DNA from 3 places in the Streptomyces sp. NPDC090083 genome. Region 3 is predicted to be linked to each of the others. Evidence: riboswitches for the same ligand, from Rfam matches in the RefSeq annotation. Region 3 holds a riboswitch; each other region holds the start of a gene.
What was found. Region 3 has a riboswitch for S-adenosylmethionine ahead of ACIPTO_RS42325 (ABC transporter substrate-binding protein). Riboswitches for the same ligand answer to the same signal wherever they lie in the genome.
Positions count from the first base shown of each region.

Region 1: linked by a shared signal. The riboswitch ahead of ACIPTO_RS24355 (aminotransferase class V-fold PLP-dependent enzyme) and the one ahead of ACIPTO_RS42325 (ABC transporter substrate-binding protein) in region 3 are both predicted to bind S-adenosylmethionine.
Region 2: linked by a shared signal. The riboswitch ahead of thrC (threonine synthase) and the one ahead of ACIPTO_RS42325 (ABC transporter substrate-binding protein) in region 3 are both predicted to bind S-adenosylmethionine.

Region 1 is NZ_JBIVED010000007.1:7,028-17,023, reverse strand. Features, by position in the region: gene ACIPTO_RS24390 (hypothetical protein) at 1-964, opposite strand, end outside; gene ACIPTO_RS24385 (NlpC/P60 family protein) at 995-2,017, opposite strand; gene ACIPTO_RS24380 (NlpC/P60 family protein) at 2,259-3,293, opposite strand; gene ACIPTO_RS24375 (NYN domain-containing protein) at 3,504-4,847, opposite strand; gene ACIPTO_RS24370 (hypothetical protein) at 4,886-5,125, opposite strand; gene ACIPTO_RS24365 (rhomboid family intramembrane serine protease) at 5,285-6,019, shown strand; gene ACIPTO_RS24360 (Lrp/AsnC ligand binding domain-containing protein) at 6,016-6,297, shown strand; gene ACIPTO_RS24355 (aminotransferase class V-fold PLP-dependent enzyme) at 6,352-7,713, opposite strand; SAM riboswitch class IV at 7,878-7,994, opposite strand; gene trpD (anthranilate phosphoribosyltransferase) at 8,069-9,133, opposite strand; gene ACIPTO_RS24345 (cytochrome bc complex cytochrome b subunit) at 9,268-9,996, opposite strand, start outside.
Region 2 is NZ_JBIVED010000002.1:198,818-208,813, reverse strand. Features, by position in the region: gene ACIPTO_RS06750 (NADH:flavin oxidoreductase) at 138-1,268, opposite strand; gene groL (chaperonin GroEL) at 1,473-3,101, opposite strand; gene ACIPTO_RS06740 (cold-shock protein) at 3,499-3,705, opposite strand; gene ACIPTO_RS06735 (MoaD/ThiS family protein) at 4,137-4,412, opposite strand; gene thrC (threonine synthase) at 4,471-5,757, opposite strand; SAM riboswitch class I at 5,773-5,912, opposite strand; gene ACIPTO_RS06725 (glucosyl-3-phosphoglycerate synthase) at 6,056-7,027, shown strand; gene ACIPTO_RS06720 (trehalose-6-phosphate synthase) at 7,129-8,559, shown strand; gene otsB (trehalose-phosphatase) at 8,573-9,436, opposite strand; gene ACIPTO_RS06710 (DUF3263 domain-containing protein) at 9,479-9,730, opposite strand; gene ACIPTO_RS06705 (ABC transporter substrate-binding protein) at 9,775-9,996, opposite strand, start outside.
Region 3 is NZ_JBIVED010000022.1:60,348-70,343, reverse strand. Features, by position in the region: gene ACIPTO_RS42345 (ABC transporter substrate-binding protein) at 1-1,321, opposite strand, end outside; gene ACIPTO_RS42340 (O-acetylhomoserine aminocarboxypropyltransferase/cysteine synthase family protein) at 1,357-2,655, opposite strand; gene ACIPTO_RS42335 (isopenicillin N synthase family dioxygenase) at 2,652-3,680, opposite strand; gene ACIPTO_RS42330 (LLM class F420-dependent oxidoreductase) at 4,368-5,291, shown strand; SAM riboswitch class IV at 5,543-5,656, shown strand; gene ACIPTO_RS42325 (ABC transporter substrate-binding protein) at 6,036-7,655, shown strand; gene ACIPTO_RS42320 (ABC transporter permease) at 7,659-8,618, shown strand; gene ACIPTO_RS42315 (ABC transporter permease) at 8,615-9,541, shown strand; gene ACIPTO_RS42310 (dipeptide ABC transporter ATP-binding protein) at 9,538-9,996, shown strand, end outside.

The sequences.
Region 1 (9,996 bases), on a different contig from region 3:
TGAAGCCGAAGTCCTTGTCGGCGGGGAGGGCGGCGGGGAGGTCGCCGTCCTGGACGGCGCTGTGGAGTTCGGGGGCGGCCTGGGCGGGGGTGCGGCCGGTGCCTCGGTAGCCGATCCAGTCGGCGTAGCCCTCCGAGAGCCAGAGGGGGGTGGCGGAGGTGGTGTGGGCGCGGGTCGCCACGTGGGTCGTCTCATGGGTCAGGACGACCTGCTTGCCCACCGCGCCGAGCATCGCGTACGCCTCCGGGTTGACGATGATCCGGTCGGCGGGCGCGCTGCCCGAGCCGCCCGCCTCGCCCGTCGTCACGGCGGCGATGCCCCGGTAGGAGGCGGCCGGTGAGGCCAGGAGGCCCGCCATGCCGTCCAGGGAGGCGGGGACGAGCACGACGACGTGCCGGGTCCAGTCGGTGCCCCAGGCGCCGGACACGGCCGGTACGGCGTGGTCGGCGAGGGCGCGGTAGTCGGCGAGGCCGTCGGCGGACTGGCCGACGCCCATCACCAGGCTGTGCGCGCCCTTGACGACGCTCACCCTCCCCTGGTCCCACAGCTGCTGGCCGGCCTTCTTCGCGGGCTTGTCGGAGTCGACGTACCACTTGCCGTCGGCGGTCAGGCCGAGGGTGAGGACGCGGCCGACGGTGACGGGCGCGGTGTCGTAGCCCCTGACCTCGTAGCTCAGGTCGGCGTCGGCGGTCGCGGTGGCGCCGGTGCGGTGGAGGGCGGTCAGGCGGTAGGACCAGGAGGCGAAGGGGACGGCGCGCAGGTTCTCGTACGCGGTGCGCGCACCGGTCCGGGTGTACGCCGTCTCGTCGTGGTGCAGGACCGCCGCCGACCGGCTGTCCAGCAGCCGCTGCACATCCGCCCGCGCGCTGTCCGTCGCCGGCTGTCCGCCGCACGCCACCAGCGGGACGAGGAGCAGACCCAGCGCGAACACTCCGGAGCGCGACGCCCGCCCACGACCAGTCACTTCCCGATCGTACGACCCTTTCGCGCCGGTTCAGACCCTCGTGACCGACGAGACGGGCATCATGCCGACCGGGTCGTAGCGCACCGGCGCGCCGGGGTAGGGCGCGTGGATGACCTGGCCGTTGCCGACGTACATGGCGACATGGCTGGCGTCGGAGCGGTAGACGACGAGGTCACCGGGCTGGGCCTGGGAGAGCGGGATCCGGTGGCCGGCGTAGCGCTGTTCCTGGGAGGTACGCGGGAGGTGGACGCCCGCGTGGGCGTACGACCACTGCATCAGGCCGGAGCAGTCGAAGCCGCCGGGGCCGTTGGCGCCCCAGATGTACGGCTTGCCGAGGGCGGTGCGGGCGGCGGCGACAGCGGCGGCGGCGCGGCCCGAGGACGGGACGCCGGCGCCGAGGTCCGGGATGTCCTCGCGGGAGGAGCGGGAGGCCCGGTCGAAGGAGGCGCGTTCGGCGAGCGGCATCCGGTTGAGCAGTTGCCTGGCCCTGGCGAGCTTGCGCTCGACGGTCCGCTTGTGGGTGGCGACGGCCTTGCGGCTGCGCTCCAGCTCGGCGAGGCGCCCGGCGGCCTCGGTGCGTTCCTGGGCGAGTTCGCGCATCGCCTCCTGGAGGTCCTTGAGCTGCTCGGCCTGCTGGGCGGTGATGCGGTCGAGGACGGAGGCCTTGTCGAGGTAGTCGGCCGGGTCGTCGGAGAACAGCAGCGCGACGGTGGGGTCGATGCCGCCGGAGCGGTACTGGGCGCCGGCGAGTGAACCGAGCGCGTCCCGCATGGTGTTGACGCGTTGCTGCTGCCGGGCGATCCGGTCCTGCGCGTCGCTCACCTGCCGGCGCAGCTGCCCGGCGGTCTCGTCGGCCTTGTCGTAGGCCTCGGTCGCCCGCTCCGCCTCGTGGTAGAGCCGGTCCACCTCCGCCTTGGAGTCGTCGTGCGGCGCGGCCACGGCGGAGGTGGCCGGCAGGGCGCCGAGCGCGGCGGCGGCTGCGCTGAGCACGCAGACCGCGGCGGCGGCGCCTCGGTCGAACCCGGACGGTGCAGGGCGGCGACGGGATCCCACGGGGAGTCGCACTCCTTCCGCTGGCGGACACGGACCGCTCCCCCGGAGCGGGGAAACGCGCCAGACAGTAGCTCTGTGAAGGGGTGCGGGCCAAAGACCGCCGCAGGCACACAACGTGACGCCCCGCCTCTGACGCAGGTCATCGGCGGGGCGCGGGGTCAGCCTGGTGTGTCGTGATTCGCCCGTTCGGGCGGTGCGCAGGGGCCGGAGAACGACCCGGGCGCGACCGGATGCGGACGGATCAGATCCGGACGCCGAACTCGAAGGTCATGTTGCCGATCGCCTCGTAGCGGACCACGGCGCCGGTGTGCGGGGCGTGCAGCACCTGGCCGTTGCCCGCGTAGAGGCCGACGTGGTGGAAGTCGCCGTAGAAGATGACCAGGTCGCCGACCTTGAGGTCGCTCTGGCTGTAGATGCGGGTGCCGGCGTTCGCCTGCGCCTCGGAGGTGCGGGGTATCGAGACGCCGGCCTGGGCGTAGGCCCAGGAGGTGAGGCCGGAGCAGTCGAAGGAGGAGGGGCCGGAGGCGCCGTAGACGTACGGGGAGCCGATCACGGACTGGGCGGCGGCGAAGGCGGAGGCCGCGCGGCCGGAGGCGGAACCGGTGTTGCCGAGGTTCACGCGCGAGGTGGAGCGGGAGGCCGCCTGGGCCTGCTCCTGGTCGAGGGCCGCCTTCTCGGCCGCCGTCAGGGTGTTGAGGAGCTTCTGGGCCGTGGCCAGCTTGGCCTTGACCTCGTCCTTCTTCTTCTTGAGCTCGGTGCGGGTGGCGGAGAGGTCCTTGAGCTTGCTGCTCGCCTCCGCGCGCTCCTGGGCGAGTTCGCGCTGCTTGCCCTGGATCTTCGTGAGCGCCTCGACCTGCTGGCTGCTCAACTGGTCCATCGTGGACGCCTTGTCGAGGTAGTCGTCCGGGTCCGAGGACAGGAACAGCTGGATCGACGGGTCGATGCCGCCGGTGCGGTACTGGGCGCTCGCCATGGTGCCGAGGCCGTCGCGGAGCTTGTTCAGCTCCTCCTGGCCGCGGGCGACGTTGTCCTGGATGGTGGAGATCTCCTTCTGGAGCTTCTCCTGCTTCTCCTGGGCGCCGTCGAGCTTCTCGGTGGCCTGCTCGGCCTGCTCGTAGAGGGCGTCGACCTTCGCCTTGACCTCGTCCTTGCTGGGCTTCTCGCTCGGCGCGGCATTCGCGGCCTGGGCACTGAAGGCAACGGCGGCTGCGGCTGCGGTGGTCAGCACAGTCACACGCGTGCGGCTCGGCTGCTTCGGTCGACGATGGGACGCCACGGAGTCGAGCTCCTTCTATTGAGTGATCACCCGTTCGGAGGTTCGAGGCCTGACCCTAGTGACACTCCTGTGATCAGTTCAAATCCTCACACGAAAAAATGCCGTCACTCACAGCATTCTTTGCACATAACCAACGTGCAGTGATGGCCGATTGACGCTACGTTGCGTGACAGTTCGGCCAATTCAGGCATTAAACCTGTACGTTGACGTTCACGACAGTCGCTTCAGGAGTACCGCAGAAGCGACGGGCCGCGCGCCCGCCTTCGCGATGCCGTCGGCCACCTCGCGGTCGGTCGACGCGACGATCACCGGCCGGCCCGGCGGCTCGGCACGCACCAGCTGACGGATCAACTCGTCGGCGGTGACGCCCGGTTTGGAGAACAGCACCCGCACCCCGCGCGGCGGCGCGAGCAGCACGGGCGCGGCCAGCTCGGCCCCGTCGAAGACACAGGTGACCTCGGCGCCGGTCTGCGCGGCGAGCTGCGAGAGCTGCCCCAGCAGCCTCAACCGCTGCTTCTCCAGGGGCATTTGGGGGTAGCCGGTCTTCGTGACGTTGTAGCCGTCGACGACCAGGTGGGCCTGCGGCAGCGCGAGCAACTGGTCGAGGATCGCGGGGTCGTTCTCCGACAGCGCCCGCGCCGCGATGTCCTTCGGGGTCATTCGTCCCGGTTCGACCGCGTCGACGGTCTCGGCGGGCCGCACGGACACCGGCGGCAGCGCCAGCTCGCGGCGCAGCCCCTGAGCCGCGTCCAGCACGGTGTCGAGCAGCAGCCGGACCCGCATGTCCTCGACGCTGCGGCCCTCGCGGGCGGCCTTGCGGGTGGCCTCCAGGGCCGCCTCGGCCTCACCGAGCCGGGCCTTCAGGCGGCGGCTCTCGCTCTCGGCGGCGGACACCTGGGTCTGGCTCTCGGCACGGCCGGCGTCCGTCTCGGCCCGCAGCTTGCGCAGGGCGGCCTCGCCGCGCTTGACGTCACTGTGGGCGGCACGCAGCTTGCGGTGAAGCGATTCCGCTTCCCTCTTCGCCGCGTCCAGCTCGGTGCGCAGCCGCTCGGTCTCGGCCCGGGTCGCGTCCCGCGCCTGCGTCAACTCCTCGCGCAGCCGCTCCAGTTCGGCCCGGCTCTCCTCGTCGGCGCGCTCGGCGTCGGCCCGCAGCGCCTCCTCGCCCGCGGCGGTGACGAGCTTCACCCAGCCGGTGGGGCGCAGAACATAGGCCGCGGCCGCCACATCGAGCGGGTCCGCGGCCGGGGGCGGCGAGCCGGAGTCGAGGGCTGCGGCCAGCTCCGGCTGGGCCTCTCTCAGCTTCTCCCCGATGCGCTGTCTGAACAGCGGATCGGTCTCCAGCGCGGCGGCCATCGCGTTCCCGGCGAACTTGGCGCGCCGGTTGGGGGCGAAGCGGGCGTACTGTCGCAGCTGCGCGGGCAGTTCGGCGACGGTGAGGCCGCCGAAGCCGTCGGAGACGATCTGCACGACCCGCTTGCGCACACCGTCGGGCAGCGGACGGTCGAGCACCTCGGCGGCGCCGTCGCCCGGCCCCCCGCCCGAGTTCTCCACCATCCCTCACACCCCAACCGTCCGTGCGGGGCCTCTCCCTCTCAGGAGCCGGCGCCCGGCCTGTCCACGAGTTCCACCTGATCCACGGCGTTGCACCAGCGGCAGCGCACCGACTCGATGGTCTCACTGACCACCTCGCGCTCCTCCACCTTCGGCTCACCGGCCAGGTCCAGGTGGAGGTACTCCACGACCTTCGACGAGCGCGTCACGTCGAAGCGCGTGAGGTTGCCGCAGAGGGTGCAGCGCCACCGCGTCGAGGCGGTCGGCAGGGGAACCGTCATCGTGGCTGTCCGCTTCCTTCGTTCCAGTTTCCGTGATCGCCGGTTTCCCCGGCGAGTGTGGCTCGTAACCCTACGGCCTGGCGGGTACTCACCGCTCGGCCGTCCACAGCGGCGATTCACCCTGTCCCGTTGCGTCCCGTTACGTCATGCTCTGTAGACATGATCAGCAACTGGGGCCCGGCCCTCGCCAGGACGTTCCGCGGCACATCGGCACCGATGACCTACGCCCTGATCGGCCTGTGCTGCCTGATCTTCGTCCTGGGCCCGGCCTCGGGCTTCGTCCCGTCCTACGGCACCGGGGACACGCTGCTCGCCGCGCAGCGGGCGTACTTCCGCCGCTGGGGCGTGGTCCCGGCCGACCTGTTCGCCCACCCCGCCCGCGAGGCCCTGACCCCCGTCACGGCCCTGTTCATCCACGGCAGCTGGATCCACCTCCTCGGCAACATGCTCTTCCTCTACGTCTTCGGAGCGATGACCGAGGAGCGGCTCGGCCGAGTCGAGTTCACCCTCTTCTACCTGGTCTGCGGGTACCTCGCGCTGCTCGGCTACGCGGTGGCCAACACCGGCTCCGACCAGTCGCTGGTCGGCGCGTCCGGGGCGATCTCGGCGGTTCTCGGGGCGTTCCTGTACCTGTTCCCCCGGGCCCGCGTGACGAGCCTGCTCCCCTTCCTCTTCTTCCTGCCGCTGCGCTTCCCCGCCTGGGTCGTGCTGCCGTTCTGGGCGGCCCTGCAGTGGCTGGCGGCGGGCCGGGCGGCGACGGGACCGGGGGTGGCGTACCTGGCCCACCTGGTGGGCTTCGGGCTGGGGTTCGGCTACGCCTGGGTGCGGTTCGGCCGTACGACTAGAGTTGGGGCCGCCCCAGCAACGGTCCCCGAGGGAGAGAACCAGCCGTGATCACCGCGATCGTCCTCATCAAGACCAGCGTGGACCGGATTCCGGAGATCGCCGAGTCGATCGCCGCGCTCGAATCCGTGAGCGAGGTCTTCTCCGTCACCGGTACGTACGACCTGATCGCGATGGTGCGGGTGCGGGAGCACGAAGACCTGGCCGATGTCATCCCCGGGCGGATCTCCAAGATTCCCGGGGTGGAGGGGACGGACACGCACGTGGCGTTCCGGACGTACTCGCAGCACGACCTCGAGGCGGCCTTCGCCATCGGGCTGGATTCGTGAGGCCTGGCCCCCAGGGGGTGTCCCTGAGGGGGCTTGTCCCTGAGGGGGCCTGACTCACGCCGCCGGGACGCAGCGGCCGTTCTCGGTGCGGTAGTTCCACTTGGCGCCGTCGGTCACCAGTTCCCGCACCGCCGTCACGAAACGCTCCACGTGCTCGTCCGGGGTGCCCGCGCCGAAGCTGACCCGGATCGCGTTGAGGGACTTCTCGCCGGGGGCCGCCTCCGGGGCACCGCATTCGCCCTGGGCCCCGGGGTCGGTGCCCAGCAGGGTGCGGAGCAGGGGGTGGGCGCAGAAGAGGCCGTCCCTCACTCCGATGCCGTACTCGGCGGAGAGGGCGGCGGCGAAGTGGGAGCTGTTCCAGCCGTCGACGACGAACGAGATGACGCCGACCCGCGGGGCGTCGTCGCCGAACAGCGACAGGACCCTGACCTCGGGGACCTCGGCCAGGCCCGCCCGCACCTGCGCGATCAGGTGCTGCTCGCGGGCGACCAGGGTGTCGAGACCGGCCTCGGTGAGCGCCTTGCAGGCCGACGCGATGGAGTAGGCGCCGATGACGTTCGGGGAGCCCGCCTCGTGCCGGGCGGCACTGTCGTGCCACTCCACGTCCACTCCCCCGTCCTCGCGCCGCGTGACCTTGCGGCTGGCGCCGCCGCCCGCGAGGTAGGGGTCGGCGGCCCGGAGCCAGTCGGCCCGGCCGGCGAGGACGCCCGAGCCGAAGGGGGCGTAGAGCTTGTGGCCGGAGAAGGCGATCCAGTCGACGTCGAGGTCCCGCACGGAGACCGGGTGGTGCGGGGCGAGCTGGGCCGCGTCCAGGACGATCCGGGCGCCGTGGGCGTGCGCGGCGGCGGCCAGCTCGCGGACCGGCCACAGCTCGCCGGTGACGTTCGAGGCGCCGGTGACACAGACCAGGGCCGGGCCGTGCGGGTCGCGGGCGGCGAGGGCCCGCTCCAGGGTCTCGACGGCCTGGCCCGGGGTGCGCGGGGCGTCGAGGTAGGTGACCCGGGCGTCCTTCCAGGGCAGCAGCGAGGCGTGGTGCTCGGTCTCGAAGACGAAGACCTGGCAGTCGGCGGGGAGCACCGCGGCCAGCAGGTTGAGGGAGTCCGTCGTGGAGCGGGTGAAGATCAGCTGGTCGTCGGGGCGGCAGTCCAGGAACTCCTCGACCGTCCTGCGGGCGTTCTCGAACAGGTCGGTGGAGAGCTGCGAGAGGTAGCCGGCGCCGCGGTGCACGCTGCCGTAGTACGGGGCGTAGGCGGCGACGTCGTCCCAGACGCGCTGGAGGGCGGGGGCGCTGGCCGCGTAGTCGAGCGCCGCGTAGGTGACCTCGCCGCCCGTGACGAGCGGGACGGTGACATCCCGGCCGAGAACAGGCAGCGGGGCACAAAGGGTGCGGGCGGCGGCAACGGTGGTGACAGACATGGCGAACTCCCGTGAGAGGCAGGCGAATTCACTGCGCGAGCCGACACGGCTACGGCGCAGGAGAAGAAGAAGGGGGTATGCGGAGGCGGGGCTCGACGCCCTATCGCATTCGCTTGCTCACAGAGGGCTCCCTCGATGACCAGGACCCCTGGTGTCTTTCGAGGGGCCCGCGCTTGCCGCAGACCTCGCTGCCTACGGCCTGGTCTTCACCCGGGGCACCCCGCCACGGACGGAGGGTTGCCGGACAGTCGGCCGGGGCCTCATGACTGTCACTCATGACCTGATCGGAAAACCTACGCGAGGTGATCGTCGTCCCGCAACCCGTGTCCGGATCGCGGGACGACGACCCGCTAGGTCACGCGTTGCTCGCCGCCGCCCAGCGCTCCAGCGTGCGCTTCGCGGCCCCGGAGTCGATCGACTCCCGCGCCTTGTCCATCCCGGCCCGGATCCGGTCCGCCAGCGGCCCGTCCCCGGCCTCCAGCGCCACCAGGGCAGCCGCCGAGTTCAGCAGTACGGCGTCCCGCACCGGGCCCGTCTCGCCGTCCAGGAGGCGGCGGGCCACGTCCGCGTTGTACTCGGGGTCGGCACCGCGCAGGGCCTCCACCGGGACGAGTTCCAGGCCCACGTCCCGCGGATCGAAGGCCTCTTCGGTGACCTTGCCGTCGCGGACGTTCCAGACCCGGGAGGTGGCCGTGGTCGTCAGCTCGTCGAGGCCGTCGTCACCGCGGAACACCAGGGCGGAAGAGCCCCGTTCGGCCAGGACGCCCGCGATCAGCCCGGCCATGCGGGTGTCGAAGCAGCCGACCGCCGACGAGGTGACCTTCGCCGGATTGGTCAGCGGGCCGAGCAGGTTGAACGCGGTCGGCACCCCCAGGTCCCGCCGGACCGCGCCCGCGAAACGCATCGTGGGGTGGAACTTGGCCGCGAAGCAGAAGGTGATCCCGGCCTCCTCCACCACCTGCGCGACCCGCTCGGGCGACAGGTCGAGGTTGATGCCGAGCCGCTCCAGGACGTCCGAGGAGCCGCTCGCCGAGGAGGAGGCGCGGTTGCCGTGCTTGACGACCCGCGCACCGGCCCCGGCGATCACGATGGCGGACATCGTCGAGATGTTCACCGTCTTGGCCCGGTCGCCGCCGGTGCCGACGATGTCGACCGCCGGTCCCGGGATGTGCAGCGGCTTCGCGTGGGCGTACATCGTCTCGACGAGCCCGGTGATCTCCTCGACCGTCTCGCCCTTGGCCCGCAGCGCCACCAGGAAGCCCGCGATCTGCGCGTCGGCCGCCTCGCCGCTCATGATCCGGTCCATCGCCCACGCCGTGTCGGCGGTGCTCAGGTCCTGTCCGGCCAGCAGCGCGCTCAGCACGTCGGGCCAGGAACGGGCCGCCGCGGTGTCGCCTCCAGCGGGGGTCACAGCGCTCATACGGCCGCTCCTGAGTGTCGTAGAAACCTGCTCTGCATACGCGTCCCCACCCTATCCAGCGCGGGACACGGCGAAGGGCCCCGTCCGGTGTTCGGACGGGGCCCTTCGACCGTGGCGTGGCGACGCCTCAGCGATCAGTGGTGGCCGTGGCCGCTCGTGATCTCCTTGTACTCCTCGACGGTGGGCTTGGGGATCTGCGACTCCTCGCCGTAGTACGCCTCGCTCAGCTTGGCGCGCAGCTTCTCGGAGCCCTTGACCTTGCGCTCGACACCGTTCTCGTCGGTCGTCGCGCCGATCGCGGCCGGCGCGTACTGCTCGTGCGCGGTGAGCGTGTGCAGCGCGTCCTGGCTGAGCGGCTCGTGGATCTCGACGAACTCACCGTGCGGCAGGCGCTTGATGATGCCGGACTCGCGGCCGTGCAGCACCTTCTCCCGGTCGCGGCGCTGGAGGCCGAGGCAGACCCGCTTGGTGGCGATGAAGACCAGCACCGGCACCACGAAGAAGCCGACGCGCACGAACCAGGTGATCGAGTTGATCGACAGGTGGAAGTGCGTGGCCCAGATGTCGTTGCCGCCACCGACGAGCAGGACGAAGTACCACGAGATCCACGCGGCACCGAAGGCCGTACGGGTCGGGGCGTTGCGCGGGCGGTCCAGGATGTGGTGCTCGCGCCTGTCACCGGTGACCCAGGCCTCGATGAACGGGTAGACCGCGATCGACACCAGGACCAGCGGGAAGATCACCAGCGGGATGAACACGCCCAGGACGAGCGTGTGACCCCAGAAGTTGATCTCCCAGCCCGGCATGACACGGATCAGGCCCTCGGAGAAGCCCATGTACCAGTCGGGCTGGGCGCCCGTGGA
Region 2 (9,996 bases), on a different contig from region 3:
CGGGCACGCTAGCGGGAGTTGGGGGGCACGGACAGATGCGGGCGGCGGTGGGGCCGCGGACGGATACGGGCCGGCGGGGGCGCGTCCCCTGGCTCGGGAACGCCCGCCTCCACCGGCCCGTACCTCCACCTCGTGGTTCAGCTGAGGGACTTCAGCGCCGCCGCGTCGTACGGCGCCAGCTCCGACACCCGTCCGGACAGCACCTTCGCCGCCCACTCCGGGTCCTGAAGCAGCGCCCGGCCCACGGCCACCATGTCGAACTCGTCGCGCTCCAGGCTGTCGAGGAGGTCGTCGATGCCCTTGACGGGAGCGCCCTCGCCGCGGAAGCCCTTGATGAAGTCGCCGTCGAGGCCGACCGAGCCGACGGTGATGGTGGGCTTGCCGGTGAGCTTCTTGGTCCAGCCCGCGAGGTTGAGGTCGGAGCCGGTCTCCTCGAACTCGGGGAGCCAGTAACGGCGGGTGGAGGCGTGGAAGACGTCGACACCGGCCGCGGCGAGCGGCGCGAGGATCGCGTCCAGCTCCTCGGGCGTCTCGGCCAGCCGGGCACCGTAGACGTCCTGCTTCCACTGCGAGAAGCGGAAGATGATCGGGAATTCGGGGGACACGGTCTCGCGGACCGCGGCCGCGATCTCCGCCGCGAACTTGGTACGGGCGACCGCGTCACCGCCGTAGGCGTCCGTACGGCGGTTGGTGCCCGCGTACAGGAACTGGTCCAGGAGGTAGCCGTGGGCGCCGTGCAGTTCGACGCCGTCGAAGCCGATGCGCTCGGCCGCGGCGGCGGCCTCGGCGAAGGCGCCGATGACGTCGTCCAGGTCCCGCTGGGTCATGGCCTTGCCGGTGACCTCGTCGCTGCCGATGCGCAGCCCGGACGGGCCGACCGCGGGCGCGTCCGCGTACGGCGGCTGGCCCTGCTCGCGGACCATGCCGATGTGCCACAGCTGCGGGACGATCGTGCCGCCCGCCGCGTGCACGCCCTCGGCCACCTTCGCCCAGCCCGCGAGCTGCTCCGCGCCGTGGAAGCGCGGGACGTCGTCGCTCTGCCCGGCGGAGTCGTGGCCGACGTAGGTGCCCTCGGTGACGATGAGGCCGACGCCGGCGCCGGCCCGGCGGGAGTAGTAGGAGACCACGTCGTCGCCGGGGATGCCGCCCGGAGAGAACTGCCGGGTCATCGGCGCCATCACGATCCGGTTCGGGACGGTCAGGCCGTTCAGGGTGATCGGACGGCCGAGGATGTCGGCGGCGCGGGAGGCGGGGGCGGTCGTAGACACGTGTGGGGGCTCCTCGTCACTACTGGGTACCAGACGGTATGTGCGTATGCATCGATCATGCGTCAACGACAACCCCTGGGCCAAGCTCGTCATTCCGAGCGTCCCGTCCCCCGGCCTGTGATCCCGGACACGCCCGAGGGCGGCACCCCCTGCCGGAACAGGAAGTGCCGCCCTCGGTAAGACCGTTGATCAACCGGAGGTCGATCAGAAGTCCATGTCACCGCCCGGCATGCCGCCACCGGCACCCGCGGCGGCACCGGCCTTCTCGGGCTTGTCGGCGATGACGGCCTCGGTGGTGAGGAAGAGCGCGGCGATGGACGCGGCGTTCTGCAGGGCAGAGCGCGTGACCTTCGCCGGGTCGATGATGCCTTCCTTGACCAGGTCGACGTACTCACCGGACGCGGCGTTGAGGCCGTGACCCGGGGTGAGGTTGCGGACCTTCTCCACCACGACGCCGCCTTCGAGGCCGGCGTTGACGGCGATCTGCTTCAGCGGGGCCTCCAGGGCCAGCTTCACGATCGCGGCGCCCGTGGCCTCGTCACCGTCGAGCTCCAGCTTCTCGAAGACGTGGCCCGCCTGGATGAGCGCGACGCCGCCACCGGCGACGATGCCCTCCTCGACGGCCGCCTTCGCGTTGCGAACGGCGTCCTCGATGCGGTGCTTGCGCTCCTTGAGCTCGACCTCGGTGGCCGCGCCCGCCTTGATGACGGCGACGCCGCCGGCGAGCTTGGCGAGGCGCTCCTGGAGCTTCTCGCGGTCGTAGTCCGAGTCGCTGTTCTCGATCTCGGCGCGGATCTGGTTGACGCGACCGGCAACCTGGTCCGCCGAGCCCGAGCCGTCGACGATCGTCGTCTCGTCCTTGGTGATGACGACCTTGCGGGCGCGGCCGAGGAGGTCCACGGTCGCGTTCTCCAGCTTGAGGCCGACCTCCTCGGAGATGACCTCGCCGCCCGTGAGGATGGCGATGTCGCCGAGCATGGCCTTGCGGCGGTCGCCGAAGCCCGGGGCCTTGACGGCGACGGACTTGAAGGTGCCGCGGATCTTGTTGACGACCAGCGTGGACAGGGCCTCGCCCTCGACGTCCTCGGCGATGATCAGCAGCGGCTTGCCCGACTGCATGACCTTCTCCAGGAGCGGGAGCAGGTCCTTGACGTTGGCGATCTTCGAGTTGGCGATCAGGATGTACGGGTCGTCGAGGACGGCCTCCATACGCTCCATGTCGGTGGCGAAGTACGCCGAGATGTAGCCCTTGTCGAAGCGCATGCCCTCGGTGAGCTCAAGCTCGAGACCGAAGGTCTGCGACTCCTCGACGGTGATGACGCCTTCCTTGCCGACCTTGTCCATCGCCTCGGCGATGAGCTCGCCGATCTGGGTGTCGGCGGCGGAGATGGAGGCCGTCGAAGCGATCTGCTCCTTGGTCTCCACGTCCTTGGCCTGCTCCAGCAGGGCACCGGAGACGGCCTCGACGGCCTTCTCGATACCGCGCTTGAGGGCCATCGGGTTGGCGCCCGCGGCTACGTTGCGCAGACCCTCCTTGACGAGGGCCTGGGCGAGGACGGTCGCGGTGGTCGTACCGTCACCGGCGACGTCGTCCGTCTTCTTGGCGACTTCCTTGACCAGCTCGGCGCCGATCTTCTCGTACGGGTCCTCGAGCTCGATCTCCTTGGCGATGGAGACACCATCGTTGGTGATCGTGGGGGCGCCCCACTTCTTCTCGAGGACGACGTTGCGGCCCTTGGGGCCAAGGGTGACCTTGACGGCGTCGGCGAGCTGGTTCATCCCGCGCTCGAGACCGCGCCGTGCCTCCTCGTCGAACGCGATGATCTTGGCCATGTGAAGTGGTCCTCCCGGACTGGGGTGGATTGCTCCGGACCGCGCTGGCGCCCGCGACGGACGGCCTGCCTGCCCCGTGGTTCCTTGCACCACCTGGCCTGCGGGCCTCACCGACCCGGTCCTTCGTTATCACTCTCACCTTCAGAGTGCTAACGCCAATGATTAGCACTCGGCATGCCCGAGTGCAAGGCGCTCCCGTGAAGCGGGCCCGCCGGGGGGGTGGTGGTCGGGCGACGGGCGGGCGCAGGCGGCTCCCGTGTTCCGGCACCTTGACTCCCGCGCGCGTGAGGCGTGCCCCGGGTACGCCGAAGGGCCCGTACCCCAGGAGGTGCCCCCCTGGAGTACGAGCCCTTCGGTGAAGAACGAAGAACGTCGCTGCTGTTCGTCGGCGCGTGCTTCAGCCGGTCGCGAGCTTGACCATGTCAGCCTGCGGCCCCTTCTGACCCTGCGAGATCTCGAAATCGACCCGCTGCCCCTCTTCCAGGGTGCGGTAGCCGTCCATCTGAATCGCGCTGTAGTGGACGAAAACATCCGCACCACCGTCGACCGCGATGAAGCCGTACCCCTTCTCCGCGTTGAACCATTTGACGGTGCCCTGAGCCATGCCTAACTCCCCTATTACTGGCCCTTGCACGGATCCGCACTTCGCGGATCCGGGTCAGACCTCACCCCCCACAGGATTGGGGGCGTGCGCCGGAACGCGTCGACCGCGGCCGAATGTATCCGTCCAACTGCCGTCTGCAACAGGTCAATCAGACGAGAATTCAAGGCAGGACCGGTCGGGAATTTACGGAGAATTCGTCCGACTTCAGGGCAAGTCGGGCCCGATAAAGGGAACATAAGGCGCAAAAGACCTGCACACTTTGGCTACTTCTCATCGCACGCGAAGCCGGTACTCATATGCGTTCGGCATGCGGAGTGGAGCGGGTTCCCCAACTGTACCGTGCTCAACCATAGAGAATTGCCCCCTCCGCTTCTCTCACGGAGGAGGCAATTCGATGAACTCTCGGTAATCTGCGTTACCCAGGGTAACGATCAGCCTCCGGCGACCGCCGGAATGATCGAGACGCCGGCCCCGTCCGGGGTGGCCGTCTCCAGGCCCTGCTCGAACCGCACGTCGTCGTCGTTCACGTACACGTTGACGAACCGCCGCAGCTTGCCCTGGTCGTCCAGGACGCGCGCGGAGATCCCGGTGTGGTTCTTCTCCAGGTCGCTGATGACCTCGGCGAGGGTGCCGCCTTCGGCGGTCACCTCGGCCTGGCCACCGGTGTAGGTGCGCAGGATGGTGGGGATGCGGACGCTGACGCTCATGCTGATGACCTCCGGTCGGGTACGGCTGACGGCTTTCGGGGCGCGGGACGGAACGACGCTACGACGCGAGCCCGGCTTCCCTGAACGAGTCGAGGTTCGGCCTGATGGTCGCCGTGAGACCCGTGCCGGCCACCGCGTCCAGCGTCTTGAGCCCGTCACCCGTGTTGAGAACCACCGTGGTGAGCGTCGGGTCCAGCAACCCGCTCTCGATCAGCTTCTTCGTGACGCCCACGGTCACACCGCCGGCGGTCTCCGCGAAGATCCCCTCGGTCCGGGCGAGCAGCTTGATCGCGTCGACGACCTGCTCGTCGTCGACGTCCTCGACCGCCCCGCCGGTCCGCCGGGCGATGTCCAGCACATAGGGACCGTCCGCGGGGTTCCCGATCGCCAGCGACTTGGCGATCGTGTCCGGCTTCTGCGGCCGGACGACGTCGTGGCCCGCCTTGTAGGCGACGGAGACCGGCGAGCACCCTTCCGCCTGCGCCCCGAAGATCTTGTACGGCCTGTCCTCGACGAGCCCGAGCCTGATCAGCTCCTGGAGCCCCTTGTCGATCTTCGTGAGCTGCGAGCCGGAGGCGATGGGAACCACGAGCTGGTCCGGGATCCTCCACCCCAGCTGCTCGCAGATCTCGTACGCGAGGGTCTTGGAGCCCTCCGCGTAGTACGGCCGCAGGTTGACGTTGACGAAGCCCCAGCCCTCGCCGGCCGGGTCGCCGATCAGCTCGGAGCAGAAGCGGTTCACCTCGTCGTAGTTGCCCTCGATGCCGACGAGTTCGCCGCCGTAGATCGCGGCCATCACGATCTTGCCCTGCTCCAGGTCGTGCGGGATGAACACGCAGGAGCGGAAGCCGGCCCGCGCGGCGGCGGCACCGACGGCGCCGGCGAGGTTGCCGGTGGAGGAGCAGGAGAGGGTGGTGAACCCGAAGGCGCGGGCCGCTTCGATCGCCTGCGCCACGACGCGGTCCTTGAAGGAGTGCGTCGGGTTGCCGGAGTCGTCCTTGACGAACAGCTTGCCCGCGTCGACGCCCAGTTCGCGGGCGAGGTTGTCGGCCTGGACGAGCTTGGTCCAGCCCGGGTTGATGTTCGGCTTGCCGGCCACGTCGGCGGGGACGGGCAGCAGGGGCGCGTACCGCCAGATGTTCGCGGGGCCCGCTTCGATGCGCTTGCGGAGTTCTTCGGTGTCGTAGGCCGAGAAGTCGTAGGCGATCTCCAGCGGGCCGAAACACTCCTCGCAGGCGAAGACCGGGCCGAGGGGGACGCGGTGGCCGCACTCGCGGCAGGACAGCGCCGCGGCGGGGCCGAGATCGACGGTGTTCGTGGTGCTTGCAACAGTCTGCGCAACCATGGAGGCGAGGCCCTTTCCTCATCTTCCTCACGACGCGTTTCGCCATGAGACGGATTTGGCACCTTCCCGAGCCGGGAGCCTCGCGTGCGCGAGAACCGACTGGAGGGTTGCCGGGGCTTCAACGGGCCGTATCCCTCTGCCCCTCTGGATGAGCGGTGTTCAGTTGTGTATGCATTTGTCTCACCGACGACCTCGGACATGTAATGGTCATCAGCGTTGTTCAAGACTGTAACCGAAGGCCAGGACAGTTGAGTGAGCCGTCCGAACCGCGAGATGGAACGCAGAGGAGCCGCGCAACGTGCTGAAGGAAGTCGAGCACTGGCTGAGCACCCGCTCCTGGTCCCTGACGGACCGGCCGCTCCACAAGATCCTGGCCGCCAAGCACCGCACGGGCCAGACGGTCTCCGTCGTGCTGCCCGCGCTGAACGAGGAGGCGACGGTCGGCGAGATCGTCGCGATCATCCGTCACGACCTCATGCGGCAGGTCCCGCTCGTCGACGAGATCGTCGTCGTCGACTCCGGGTCCACCGACCGCACCTCCGAGGTGGCCGCCGCGGCGGGCGCCCGGGTCGTGCACCGTGACGACATCCTGCCCCGCATCCCCGCCGTGCCCGGCAAGGGCGAGGTGCTGTGGCGGTCGCTGCTGGTGACGAGCGGCGACATCGTCGCGTTCGTGGACGCGGACCTGAGGGAGTTCTCCTCGGACTTCGTCACCGGGATCGTGGGCCCGCTGCTCACCGACCCCGGCGTCGACCTCGTCAAGGCGATGTACGACCGGCCGCTCGGCACGGAGCCGGGTCCGCCCGCCTCCGGCCGGAGGGCAGGACAGGGCGGCCGGGTCACCGAGCTGATGGCCCGCCCGCTGCTGAACATGCACTGGCCTCAGCTGGCCGGTTTCGTGCAGCCGCTCGGCGGCGAGTACGCGGCCCGCCGCTCGCTGCTGGAACAGCTGCCGTTCCCGGTCGGGTACGGCGTCGAACTGGGCATGCTGGTCGACGCGCTGCACCTGGTGGGCCTCGACGCCCTCGCCCAGGTCGACGTCGGCGTCCGCAAGCACCGGCACCAGGACGGGCAGGCCCTGGGCCGGATGGCCGCGCAGATCTACCGCACGGCCCAGCTGCGACTGGCCCGCGGCCACCTCATCCGGCCGTCGCTGACCCAGTTCGAGCGGGGTCCGGACGGTTTCGAGCCGCGCACCTACTCCGTGGACACGGAGGAGCGGCCCCCGATGGCGGACATCGCCGAATACCAGTCCCGCAAGGTCGCATGACCGGGCGCAGGCGGTCATGGACGGTCGTATACGGACGCATACGGTCCGCCGCCGGCCGTCCGTACGTTTGAGCGTTTCCGGGCCGGGCTAGGTTGTGGCGTATGGCTTCCACGGCTTCCACGGCCCCTCCGGTCTCCACGCCCCCTCGCGGTGCCGCTCAGGTGCTCGTCGCGTCCAACCGCGGTCCCGTCTCGTACGAGGTGGGCGACGACGGTGCGCTGCGCGCCAAGCGCGGTGGCGGCGGGCTGGTGTCCGGGCTCTCGGCCATCGGGCCGGACGCCGACGCGCTGTGGGTGTGCTCGGCGCTCTCCGACGGCGACCGCGAGGCGGTGCGGCGCGGGGTCGGCGAGGACGGCGTACGGATGCTGGACATCCCGGCCGACGTGCACGCCGACGCGTACAACGGCATCGCCAACTCCGTGCTGTGGTTCGTGCACCACATGCTGTACCAGACCCCGCTGGAGCCGGTCTTCGACGCGGAGTTCCGCCGCCAGTGGGCGTCGTACGAGGCGTACAACCGGGCGTTCGCGGAGGCGCTGGCCCAGGAGGCGGCCGAGGGTGCCGTCGCGATCGTGCAGGACTACCACCTGTGCCTGGTCCCGGGGATGCTGCGCGAGCTCCGCCCCGACCTGCGGATCGGCCACTTCTCGCACACACCGTGGGCGCCGGCCGACTACTTCCGGATGCTGCCCGACGACATCCGGGCGCGGCTGCTGACGGGCATGCTCGGCGCGGACCGGCTCGGTTTCCTCACCCACCGCTGGGCGGACGCGTTCACGGCCTGCTGCGCGGAGTTCGCCGGGGGCGTCGGTGACACCCGGATCGGTGTCCACGGGCTCGGCGCCGACGCCGACTTCCTGCGGGCCCGCTCGCACGAGGCGGACGTGGAGGAGCGGATCGCGGCCCTCCGCGAGGAGATCGGCGCGGGCCGCAGGACGATCGTCCGGGTCGACCGCACCGAGCTGTCCAAGAACATCGTGCGCGGACTGCTGGCGTACCGCCAACTCCTGGACGACCACCCGGAGTTGCTGGAGCAGGTCGTCCATGTGGCGTTCGCCTACCCGTCCCGGCAGGACCTCGCCGTCTACCGCGACTACACGGCCGAGGTGCAGCGAGTCGCCGACGAGATCAACTCCCGCTACGGGACAGCGGGTTGGACGCCGGTGGTCCTTCACGTCAAGGACGACTTCGCCCGCTCGCTGGCCGCGTACCGCCTCGCCGACGTCGCCCTCGTCAACCCCATCCGCGACGGCATGAACCTCGTCGCCAAGGAGGTCCCGGTCGTCTGCGACGAGGGCTGCGTGCTGGTCCTGTCCCGGGAGGCGGGCGCGTACGAGGAGTTGGGCGAGGACGCGGTCCCGGTCAATCCCTACGACGTGATCGGCACGGCCGCCGCCCTGCACGAGGCGCTGACCATGCCGGCCGGCGAACGCGCCGAGCGCACCAAGAGGCTGACGGCGGCGGCCACCGCCCTGCCCCCGGCCCAGTGGTTCCTGGAGCAGCTGAACGCGCTCCAGGACCAGGCGAGTTGAGGCGCCGGGGCAATCACCCCAGCCGGACCGCGAGCGCCGACAGCAGGCCTACGACCCCTGCCGCGCCGTCCACCACCAGGTCCGCCCGCTCCCGCAGCTCCGTGACCTCGTCGCTCCCGCTGCACACCAGCAGGCCGGGAACGCCGTCCGAGCGGAGTTTCTCGACGGCCGCGAACGCGGGGAGGTCGCCGAGGTCGTCACCGGCGTAGAGGACGGACCCGGCGCCGGTCTCGCGGAGATGGTCGGTGAGCGCGACCCCCTTGTCCATGCCGGGCGGCCGCAACTCCAGGACCAGGCGGCCGGGTTCGACGATCAGGCCGTTGCGGGCGGCGAGGTCGGTGAGGGGCTCGCGGAGGGCCTCGAAGGCGGCCTGCGGGTCCTCGGCGCGCCGGGTGTGGACCGCCAGCGCGCGGCCCTTCTCCTCGATCCAGGTGCCCTGCCAGGCGCCGAACCGGTCGAGGAATCCCGGGAGTTCGGCCCGGACCGCGGCGACACCGGGATGCGGGGCGGGGGCCGTGACCGTAGCGCTCACCGCGTCCCAGCGCTCCGCGCCGTAGTGGCCGAGGACGACCAGGTGTTCCAGGCCCGGTACGCCCGCGAAGCCGCCGTTGCGCACCGCCACACCGGCCGGGCGGCCGGTGACGACGGCCACGGAGGCGACCTTCGGGGCGAGCGCGGCCAGCGCGCGCACCGCGTCCGGGTGGGCCCTGGCCTGCTCGGGGTCCGGCACGATCGGTGCGAGCGTGCCGTCGAAGTCGAGCCCGACCACCGCGGCGGCCGGTTCGGCGAGGATCGCCGCCAGGCCTTCGCGTCCGGCGCGGGTGACGGGGGTCGGCAGTACGGCCAAGGGATCGGTGGAGTCCTGAGGGCTGCCCATGCGTCGACCCTATCCGGGCGGCGCCGGGACCCACAGCTGCCGCTACCTCTCCGTGCGCCTGGTTTCGCGGACCCGTCTCAGCCTGTTCACCGTCACCGGGTCGTGGGCCAGCGCCCGCTCGTCGTCCAGCAGGGCGTTGAGCAGCTGGTAGTAGCGCACGGGGGCCAGGCCCAGCTCCTCGCGTATCGCGCGCTCCTTCACGCCGGGGCCGGGGAAGCCGCGGCGCTCCAGCGCGAGGATGTCCTGTTCCCTCCGGTTCAGCGCGGGAAGCCGGGCGGGCCTGTCCTTCTCCATGCCTGCACCGTAGTCCCCGCCACCGACAGCGGCCCCGGGCGCCGCTACTTCCCGCTCTCCGCCAGCGACGCCGACGCCTGGAGCTGCCCCAGCACCCCCGCCGGGCTGCCGTTCGCGGCCACCGCCTGGCCTATGCGCTGCTTGATGTCGGAGCTGACCGCGGCCCAGGAGGTGTTGCCGGCCGGGTAGAGCGTGGACAGCGGGAGTTCGTCGAGGAACGGCCGCAGATCCTTGTCCTGCGCGGACTCCCCCATCGCCTCGGAGGC
Region 3 (9,996 bases):
CGTAGCCGAAGTAGTAGGCGGGGTTGGCGAAGTTGTTCAGGTCGCGGGCCTCGGCGTGGTCGACGAGGCTGAGCTGGTAGTCGTGCTTGGTGTAGACGGCGTCCAGCCAGGTCTGGAACTCCACCTGCCGGACGGTGAGTTGGATGCCGACCTGCTTGAGCTGGGAGGCGAGGTAGTCGCCGATCTCGGCCGGGTAGATGTTGGGGATCTGCACGGTGAGCTTGAGACCACTGCCAAAGCCGGCCTGCTTGAGCAGCTTCTTGGCCCTCGCCGGGTCGTACGCGTCGATCGAGGTGAGGTCCTCGTAGCCGGGGTCGGTGGCCGGCACCGGGCCGCCGACCAGCTTGGCCGCGCCGCCGAGGGTCGTGACGAGTCCGGCGTTGTCGACGGCCTGGCGGATGGCTCGCCGTACCCGGACGTCCTTGGTCGGGCCGGAGGCGTTGTTGAACGCGAGCGTGAACTTGTCGGTGGTGTCGCCGCGCAGCACCGTGTACTTGCTCCGGTCGGAGAACGGCTGGAGCAGGGTCGCGTCCGCGGCCGTCTCGATGTCGGTCTGCCCGGTCTGCTGGGCGTTGTTGGCGGCGTTGTCGTCCTTGATGTAGTGGAAGACGACCTTGGCGACCTTGGCCTTCTTCCCCCAGTAGGCGTCGTTGCGGACGAACGTGATGGACGAACCCCGCTTCCAGCCGGACAGCTTGAACGGCCCGGTGCCGTTCTCCGTCCCAGCGAGGGAGGTGAAGTTGGTCCCCTTCTTGAACACGATGCCCGCCCGGCCGGTCAGCCCCCAGGTGAACCCGGTGTCCCGGTGTTTGAGGGTGACAACGACGGTGTGGTCGTCGGTGGCCTTGATGGTGTCGACGGAGGCGAGCGCCGCCGCGTCGGGGTTCTTCGAGCCCGCCGCGGTGACCTGCCGCAAAGACCAGACGGCGTCGGCGGCGGTGACTTTGCCGCCGTCGTGGAAGGTGACGTTCTTGGCGAGGTGGAAGGTGTAGGTGAGCCCGTCAGGCGACTGCTCGTACGACGTGGCGAGACTCGGTTCGATCTTGTTGTCTTCGGTGCGGGTCAGCAGGCCCTGGTAGACGTTGTCGAGCAAGATCTGGTCGAGGGCCGCGCCCGCGGTAGTGGCGATGTCGAGACTGGTCGGCTCCAGTACGAGGCGTACGTCGACGGTGGCATTCGCGTCGATGTCGGCGGGCTGGGCGGCCTGGCTGGTCTGGCCGGCGTTCGCGGGGTCGTCTGCCGAGCCGGTGCCGCACGCCGTCACGGTCAGACCGGCGAGTACTGCGAGGGCTGCGAGCCGGAGAACGCTGCTACGGCGCATGGCGGATCTTGCTCCTTGGGTGTGTGAGGAGTGGGTCATACGGCGGCTGCCCGCAGTCCCGTCGCAAGGTCGGCGACCAGGTCGTCGACGCCTTCGATCCCGACCGACAGCCGTACGAGGCCGGGGGTGACACCTGCGGCGAGCTGCTGGTCCGGGGCGAGTTGGGCGTGGGTGGTGGAGGCGGGGTGGATGACCAGGCTGCGCACGTCGCCGATGTTCGCGAGATGGCTGAACAGTCGGACGCCTTCGACGAAGCGCCGGCCCGCCTCCAGGCCGCCGGCGAGTTCGAAGGCCAGGACCGCTCCCGTGCCGCGCGGCAGATAGCGCTTGGCCTGCGTCCGCCAGGGGCTGGAGGCGAGAGCGGCATAGTGCACACGTGTCACCTGGGGCTGTTCCTCCAGCCAGTGCGCGAGTGCCTCGGCGTTGGCCACATGCCGTTCGATGCGCAGGCTGAGCGTTTCCAGGCCCTGAAGGAGCAGGAAGCTGTTGAACGGTGAGACGGCCGGTCCCAGATCGCGGACCAACCGGGTGCGCAGCCGCAGCGCGTAGGCGAGGCCGAGGTCGGAGAAGGAGTCCCAGTAGGACAGTCCGTTGTAGGTCGGGTCCGGACGGGTCAGACCGGGCCAACGGTCCGGATCCGCGCCGAAGTCGAAGTGCCCGCTGTCCACGACGACCCCGCCGATGCCGGTGCCGTGCCCGGAGAGGAACTTGGTGGTGGAGTGCACGACGATGTCGGCACCGTGCTCGATGGGCCGCAGCAGGTACGGGGTGAGCACGGTGTTGTCGACGACGAGCGGCACGCCTACCTCGTGGGCGATGCGGGCCACCGCCTCGATGTCGAGGACGTTGCCGCGCGGGTTGCCGATGGTCTCGCCGAAGAATGCCTTCGTGGTCGGCCGTAGGGCGGTGTACCAGGCGCCCAGGTCGTCCGGGTCGTCGACGAACGTGACGTCGATACCGAAGTCGGCGAACGTGTGCTCCAGGAGAGTGCGGGTGCCGCCGTACAGAGACGATGAGGCCACGATGTGGTCGCCCGCACGGGCCAGGTTCAGCAGGGCGAGCGTCGTCGCGGCCTGGCCGCTGGCCACCGCGACCGCCGCCGAACCGCCCTCCAGGGAGGCGATGCGCTCCTCGGCCACGGCCGTGGTCGGGTTGGACAGCCGGGTGTAGGCGTGGGTGGTCAGGTCGGTCAGTTCGAAGGCTGCGGCGGCGTGCGCGGTGTCTCGGAAGACGTAGCTGGTGGCGGGGTGGATCGGCACCGCCCGGGCGCCGGTCGAGGGGTCGGGGACGGCTCCGGAGTGCACCTGACGGGTCTCGAACGCCCAGTCGGTCATCGGCCGACCTCCTGCCTGGCCAGGACGTCCGACCACCAGCGCTCGGCGACACGGGGATGCGAGCGCAGCCAGCCGACGACCGCGTTCTCCCCGAAGGCCGCGAGCAGGGGGTTGTCCGGGTCGTCCGTGACGCCCCGGCTCAGCGCCGCCAGTTCCGGCGGCAGTCGCAGCGGTTTGACGACCGCGTCCAGGCGCGGGCCGAGGAAGAAGGGGATCGAGTAGCGGTGGACGCCCGACCTCGGGCTGACAACCCGGTGCTGTGTGGCCTTCAGATAGCCCTGGGTGGCGATCTCCAGCATCTCGCCGATGTTGAACACGAACGCGTCGGGCACGGGCACCGCGTCGATCCACTCACCGTCCTCGCGCCGCACCTGCAGCCCGCCCACCTCGTCCTGTTGCAACAGCACGAGGTAGCCGTAGTCCTTGTGGGCGCCCACGCCCTGATCGGCGCCCTGAGTGACCCGCGGAGGATAGTGAATGATCTTGACGTGAAGGGCAGCCTCGTCGTCGAACCACTGGTCGAAGTAGCCCTCGCCCTGACCGAGGGCCGCCGCGAGCGCCCGCAGCACCTCACGGCTCACCCTCAGTGCCTCCGCCTGCCAGCGCAGCACGATGTCCCTCAACTCCGGCAGTGCGGAGGGCCATTGGTTGGGGCCGATCAGGCGCAGGTAATCGGGATCCGCCGGTCCGGTCTCCAGCGCCGCCCGCTCCGGACCGATGTCGATCTGCTCACGCCAGTCGGCGCCGCCCGCCGTGTACTCGGTACCGGTGCGCGTATAGCCCCGGAACTGAGGCGAGTTGAGATTCTCGATCTCCAGCCGCTGCTCCTCCGTGAGCGCGAAGAAGCGGCGGGCCGCGCTCAACACTTCCTCCCGCAGTGCTGCGGGGACACCGTGCCCGGTGACGTAGAAGAAGCCCACCTCGTGGGCGGCTGCGCGAAGTTCGGCAAGAAAGGCGTCATGGTCCGCGTCCGGGGCGCGGAAGCGGGAAATGTCGATGACGGGCAGGGCTGGGGAATGGGCCATGGGAGGTTCCTTCACGGCAGGGCGGACGCACGTGCCTCCCAACTGCGCCTGATGGGGGGGCTGGTTGAGGGCGCGAGAAGGCTGCAGGCAGAAAGAGAAGGCGAGATCGCGAGCCGTCGGACGGCTGTCAGCAACAGACCTGGTCGAACTGGTCGGCGCGGCGGCTCACCCAGAACGGGTCGAGCAGCACCGTGTGTGCCGGGCCAGTGGTGTCCATGGCCGGATCAAAGCACAATGAGAAAGACGCGTCCACCACGCGTCCCAGCGGGTGAGATGTCTTCCGCCATGGTCGACCTCGACACTCAGAGGGGCGAATGACGTACGTTCGAGTGGAAAGCTTCTGACAGGTGGAGGCTCTCACGCACGGGAGGCGACACCGCGCGGCACGCACCGATGCGCGAGTGTCCCCCGGTGCCATGTCAACTACCGCCCGAAGCTGGGGCACAGCGGCCCGGTCGACCAACTACCCTTCAGCCTCGCTGAGTTGATCCGCCACGTCGAGGAACACTTCGGCATGTGTGAACGGCTCACCCACCGGTGCGCGCCGGACCGTCAGCGGCCGGGACGGGTAACCGGAAGGCCGTTCCGCCCATTGGCCCGGGACAGGGGCCCGAGTACACATGACTGACAAGAAGCTGTCACACACGGGCCGGAATGCGGGCTCGACCGACGCCCGTTGTGACTGACATGACTGTTGGAGTAGCGCTCAACGCGTCCGATGCCCTGAACCAGGTAGATGCCACCGTGCAGCTGGCACACGAGGCAGCGGCGGCCGGGTTGCGGTCGGCCTGGTTCGGTCAGACTTTCGGCGCGGACTCGCCCCAGCTCGCGGCGATCGTCGGGCGCACGGTACCCGGACTGCAGGTCGGCACCTCCGCGATCCCCGTCTTCGGCCGCCACCCACTGCTGGTTTCCAGCCAGGCCCAGACCGCCCAGGCCGCGACCCACGGCCGCTACCACCTCGGCCTGGCCCTGGGCACCAAGCTGCTGACAGAGACCGGCTTCGGTCTGCCCTTCGAGCGACCCATCGCGCGACTGCGTGAATTCCTCACCGCTCTACGGCAGTTGACCGAGACCGGTACCGCCGACTTCCACGGCGAACTGCTGACCGCCACCACCCCGGTCCCCGCACGCGTACCAGGTGCCGAGAGCGGTGTCCCCCTGTTGGTCGCCGCGATGGGGCCGCAGGCACTGCGGGTCAGCGGCGAACTGGCGGACGGGATCCTGCCCTACCTGGCCGGACCGCGCGCACTCGCGGACCACATCGTTCCGGCGGTCACCGCCGCGGCCGAGGCAGCCGGCCGCCCCGCGCCCAGGATCGTCGCCCTGGTGCCCGGCGTGGTCACCGCCGACGTGGACGCGGTACGCGCCAAGGCCGTCGAGAACCTCGCGTTCTACGAGCAGATCCCGTCCTACGCCCGGGTCATCGAGCTCTCCGGCGGCCGACGGGCCGCCGACCTGGCCGTGATCGGCGACGAGAAGACGGTCGAGGCCGAAGTACGCCGTTACCGCGACGCCGGTGCCACCGAGGTCGTGTTCTCGGGCACCGAGATCGCAGGAGAGGCGGACCGCCGCCGCACCTGGCAGCTCCTCGGCGAACTGGCCGGTTGAGCAGAGCTGTTGGCCCGACATGTCGTAGCCCTGCCCCCGCACCCCGTGACGAAGGAGATTCCTCATGACCACCGAGGCCACCATCACGGACCTCCAGGCCTTCACCGAAACCTGGCTGCGTTGGTGAAGATTCACCGCGAGCGCGGCGGTTCCTGAGCCGGACTCGATCCCGATCCACGGCCCGACTGCCCCCGCAGAGCATCGTTTTCCGCCATTGACGTACGACAGAACCACTCCGTACGATCACGAACGGCATTGAGTGTCAGCATCAAGCCCTGGCTCGCTGACCGGCAACCCTCCCACGCGGTGGGGTGCTCCAGGTGAAAGCCCGGCGGGATCGCCGATGATCCCCGCAAGCGCGTGGCTCCGTGACCGGAGCCGGATCATGTGGAGGACCGATATGCGGCACGGTGGTGACCTCAGCGCTCGCTACGTCGGCGCCACCGTGTTCTCCCGCCTCGCGCGTCGGCGTCACATCGATCTCAAGCGCTCCACCAGCTGCCTCTGTCAGGCCTGACGAACCTTCCCGCCGCAGGCCGCGGGTACGGCACTGCTGTCGCCGCGCCCGCCTGTGTCCGATGACCTCGTCTGTTCTTGATCCCATTTTTTGTCCCGTTCCTTTCCGATCCCCGTCTGCACAGCGCTCCCCGGCACTGGCGTCGCGCCGACCGGGACCGCATGCCCACGCACGGCTGTGCCCTTTACCACGCCCGTGCCTGGTGACACGAGTAGGAGAAGCCCTCCGTGACTGCACTTTCCGATGTCAGAACCTCCCAGTGGGCGGCGCTGACCGCCCTGCTGACCACCAGTGTTCTGCTGACCGCCTGCGGGTCCGGCGGCGGTGATTCCGAGGGCGCCTCCGGACAGCCCAAGTCCGGCGGCACTCTGACCTTCGCGGTCGGCTCCGACTCCGGTTGCGTGGACCCGCAGCAGGTCGGCAGCAACGAGACGATCTACTCGGTGCGCCAGGTCGTGGACTCCCTCACCGACCAGGACCCCAGTACCGGCAAGATCGTGCCGTGGCTGGCGAAGAGCTGGGACGTCAGCTCCAACGCCACGACGTTCACCTTCCACCTGCGCTCCGGTGTCACCTTCAGCGACGGTTCCAAGCTGACCGCGCAGGTGGTCAAGGACAACTTCGACGCGGTGCCGAAGCTCGGCGCCCTGGGGACCCTCGCCGAGGGCTACCTCAGCGGCGTCAAGAGCACCACGGTCGTCGATCCGCTCACCGTGAAGGTGACTTTCAGCCAGCCCAACGCCCAGTTCCTGCAGGCCACTTCGACCCACTCGCTGGGCATCGAGTCGTCGGCGAGCGTCAAGAAGACCCCACAGCAGAAGTGCAGCGACGGGGTGGTCGGGTCCGGGCCCTTCGTGCTGAAGCAGTACGTGCAGAACCAGTCGATCACCCTGGCCAAGCGCACCGGCTACGCCTGGGGTTCCTCGCTGTGGAGCAAGAAGGGCGAGGCGTACCTGGACAAGCTGGTGTTCAAGGTCGTGCCCGAGGCGGGTGTGCGTGCGGGCAGCCTTCAGTCCGGCCAAGTGGACGCTATCAGCAGCGTCGGCAAGGCGAACGAGGCGGCGCTCAAGGGCGGTCAGGTCACCCTCCTGCGGCGCGCCAACCCCGGTGTGGTGTTCGGCCTCGGCCTCAACAACTCCCGCCCGGCTCTCAAGGACGCCAGGGTGCGGCAGGCAATCCTGTTCGCCATCGACCGGCAGCAGATCGCCGACACCGTCTTCCCCACCGGAACCCAGGCGGCGACCAGCGTCCTGGCGCACACCACGCCCGACTACACCGACCTCTCGTCCGGTCTGGGCTTCGACGCGGCCAAGGCCAAGTCCCTTCTGGACGCGGCCGGTTGGAAGACCGGCGGCGACGGCATCCGCGCCAAGGACGGCAAGAAGCTGACCCTGACCGTCAAGTGGTTCCCGAACTCGGCCACCAACCAGCCCGCTCTGGAGCTGGTCCAGCAGCAGCTCAAGGCCATCGGTGTCGACGTGGTCCTCAAGCAGCTCCAGGTCACACAGTTCGCCCCGACGCTCCAGTCGGGTGACTTCGACGCGGTATGGGGGAACGTGACCCGAGCCGACCCGGACATCCTGCGCAGCTCCTTCTCCACCAAGCTGGCCAACTTCTACCACCTGCCGGCGAGTTCCCTCGACACGGCACTGAACGAGCAGGCCGCGACCGTCGACGCCGCCAAGCGCAAGCAACTGGTCACCCAGGCACAGCAGTTGCTCGTGCAGAACGCCTACTACGTGCCCGTGGTGGAGCTTCAGACCCAGCTGGGCACCTCGAAGAAGGTGCACAGCCTGGACTTCGACGCCTCCAGCCGACTCCAGCTGCACGACACCTGGATCGGCTAGATCATGCGCCGGTATGTGATCAAACGGCTCGCGCAGGCGGTCGGGGTGCTGTGGGCGGCCTACACGGTGTCGTTCCTGGTGCTGGACTATCTGCCGGGTGACCCGGTCACGGCGATGGCCGGGGCCGGGATGGACTCGGGGCAGGTCGACCCGAAGCAGATCGCCGCCCTGCGGCACGAGTACGGCTTCGACAAGCCGGTGCTCGTGCAGTACGCGGAGTACCTCGGCCGGGCGGTGCGCGGGGACTTCGGCGACGCGGTCTCCACCGGCCGCCCGGTGACCTCCACCCTGGCCGACGCGCTGCCGCAGACGCTCCAGCTGACCGGGGCCGCACTGCTGCTCGCGGTGCTGCTCGGCGGCGGGCTCGCGGTGGTGGCGACGTACACCTCCCGGCGCTGGCTGCGGCAGTTCCTGCTGTCGCTGCCGCCGCTGGGGGTGTCGGTCCCCACGTTCTGGGTGGGGCTGCTGCTCGTCGAGGCGTTCTCGTTCAAGCTGCACTGGTTTCCCGCGTTCGGCAACGACGGCCTGAAGGGGCTGGTGCTGCCCGCGCTCACGCTGGCGGTACCGACCGGGGCACAGGTCGGCCAGGTGCTGGCGAAGAGCCTGCTGACCGCGCTGGACCAGGCCTATGTGGAGACCGCGCGGGCCAAGGGCGCCGGACGGTGGCGGGTCCATCTGCGGCACGCGCTGCGCAACGCCTCCCTGCCGGCCCTGACGGTCGTCGGGCTGCTGGTCGGGCAGCTGATCGCCGGTTCGGTGGTCGTCGAGACGGTGTTCTCCCGTGACGGCCTGGGCCGGGTGACCGCCGCGGCGGTCACCGCGCAGGACATCCCTCTGGTCCAGGGAGTGGTGGTGTTCGGGGCGCTGATCTTCGTGACGACGAACCTGCTCATCGACCTGGTCTATCCGCTCCTGGACCCACGGATCGTGGTGGCTTCGGGCAGAAGGGCGGCACTCGCATGAGCCGGAGTCTCGTCGACGAACCCGCCGAGGCGGCGCTGGGACTGGCCCGCCCGGTCGAGCTGGGCCCGGCGCCCGAGCACGGTCGACGCCGCGTGGACGTACGGCGCGTGCTGCGTTTCGTGGTGCGCCGTCCGGGGCTGCTGCTGTCCGTGGTCGTCCTCGTGCTGGTGGTACTGGCCTCGTTCTGGCCCGATCTGTTCACCTCGCAGGACCCGCTGAAGGGCGTGCCGTCACAGAACTTCCGCGGGCCGAGCGGCAGTCATTGGTTCGGCACGGACGAACTGGGCCGTGACGTCTTCTCCCGCGTGGTCCACGGCGCCCAGCTGTCCCTGAAGGCGACGCTGATCGCCGTACTGGTCGCGTTCGTGGTCGGTGGACTGCTGGGCGTGGTCGCGGGGTTCGTGGGCCGCTGGGTGGACGACGTGCTGATGCGGTTCGTGGACGTCCTGCTGTCCATCCCCGCGCTGTTTATGTCCCTGGCACTCGTCACCGCGCTCGGCTACGGCACGGTGAAGGTGGCGGTCGCCGTCGGCATCGCGAGCGTGGCCTCGTTCGCCCGGGTGGCACGCTCGGAGGTGCTCAGGGTGCGGCAGGCCGTGTTCGTGGAGGCGTCGCGGGCGAGCGGGGTCCGCTGGTACTCGGTGCTCGCCCGGCACGTGCTGCCCAACGCGGCCGGCCCGGTGATCGTGCTGGCCACCCTGGACTTCGGCTCCTCGATCCTGGCCGTCTCCGCGCTCAGCTTCCTCGGCTACGGGGCGCCGCCACCGGCCCCGGAGTGGGGGACGTTGATCTCCGACGGCCGCAACTACCTGGCCAACGCCTGGTGGCTGACCGCGCTGCCCGGTCTGGCGATCGCCGCGACCGTGCTGGCCGCCAACCGCATCGCCCGGGCGCTGGACGGCGAATGGTCCCGGCAGCGATGACCGACGAACGTGAGAACGGTGAGGACGTGACCACACCACTGCTGGAGATCCGAGGCCTGTCCGTGTCGTACCGCACCCGGGGCGGCACAGTGTCGGCCGTACGGCGCGTGGACCTGGACGTATGGCCCGGGCAGGTGACCGCCGTGGTCGGTGAGTCGGGCTCCGGCAAGAGCACCACCGCGCACGCGATCACCCGGCTGCTGCCGGGCAACGGCGCCATCGACGCGGGCACGGTCCGCTTCGGCCGGCGCGACCTCGCCACCCTGTCGGAGGCGGAGCTGCGTACCGTGCGCGGGGCGCGGATCGGGCTGGTCCCGCAGGACCCGACCGTCTCGCTCAACCCGGTGAAGCGGATCGGTGAACAGGTCGCCGAGGTGCTGCGCATCCACGGTCTGGCGACCCGCCGCTCGGCACCCGCCGAGGCGGTCGACGTCCTGGACCGGGCCGGGCTGCCC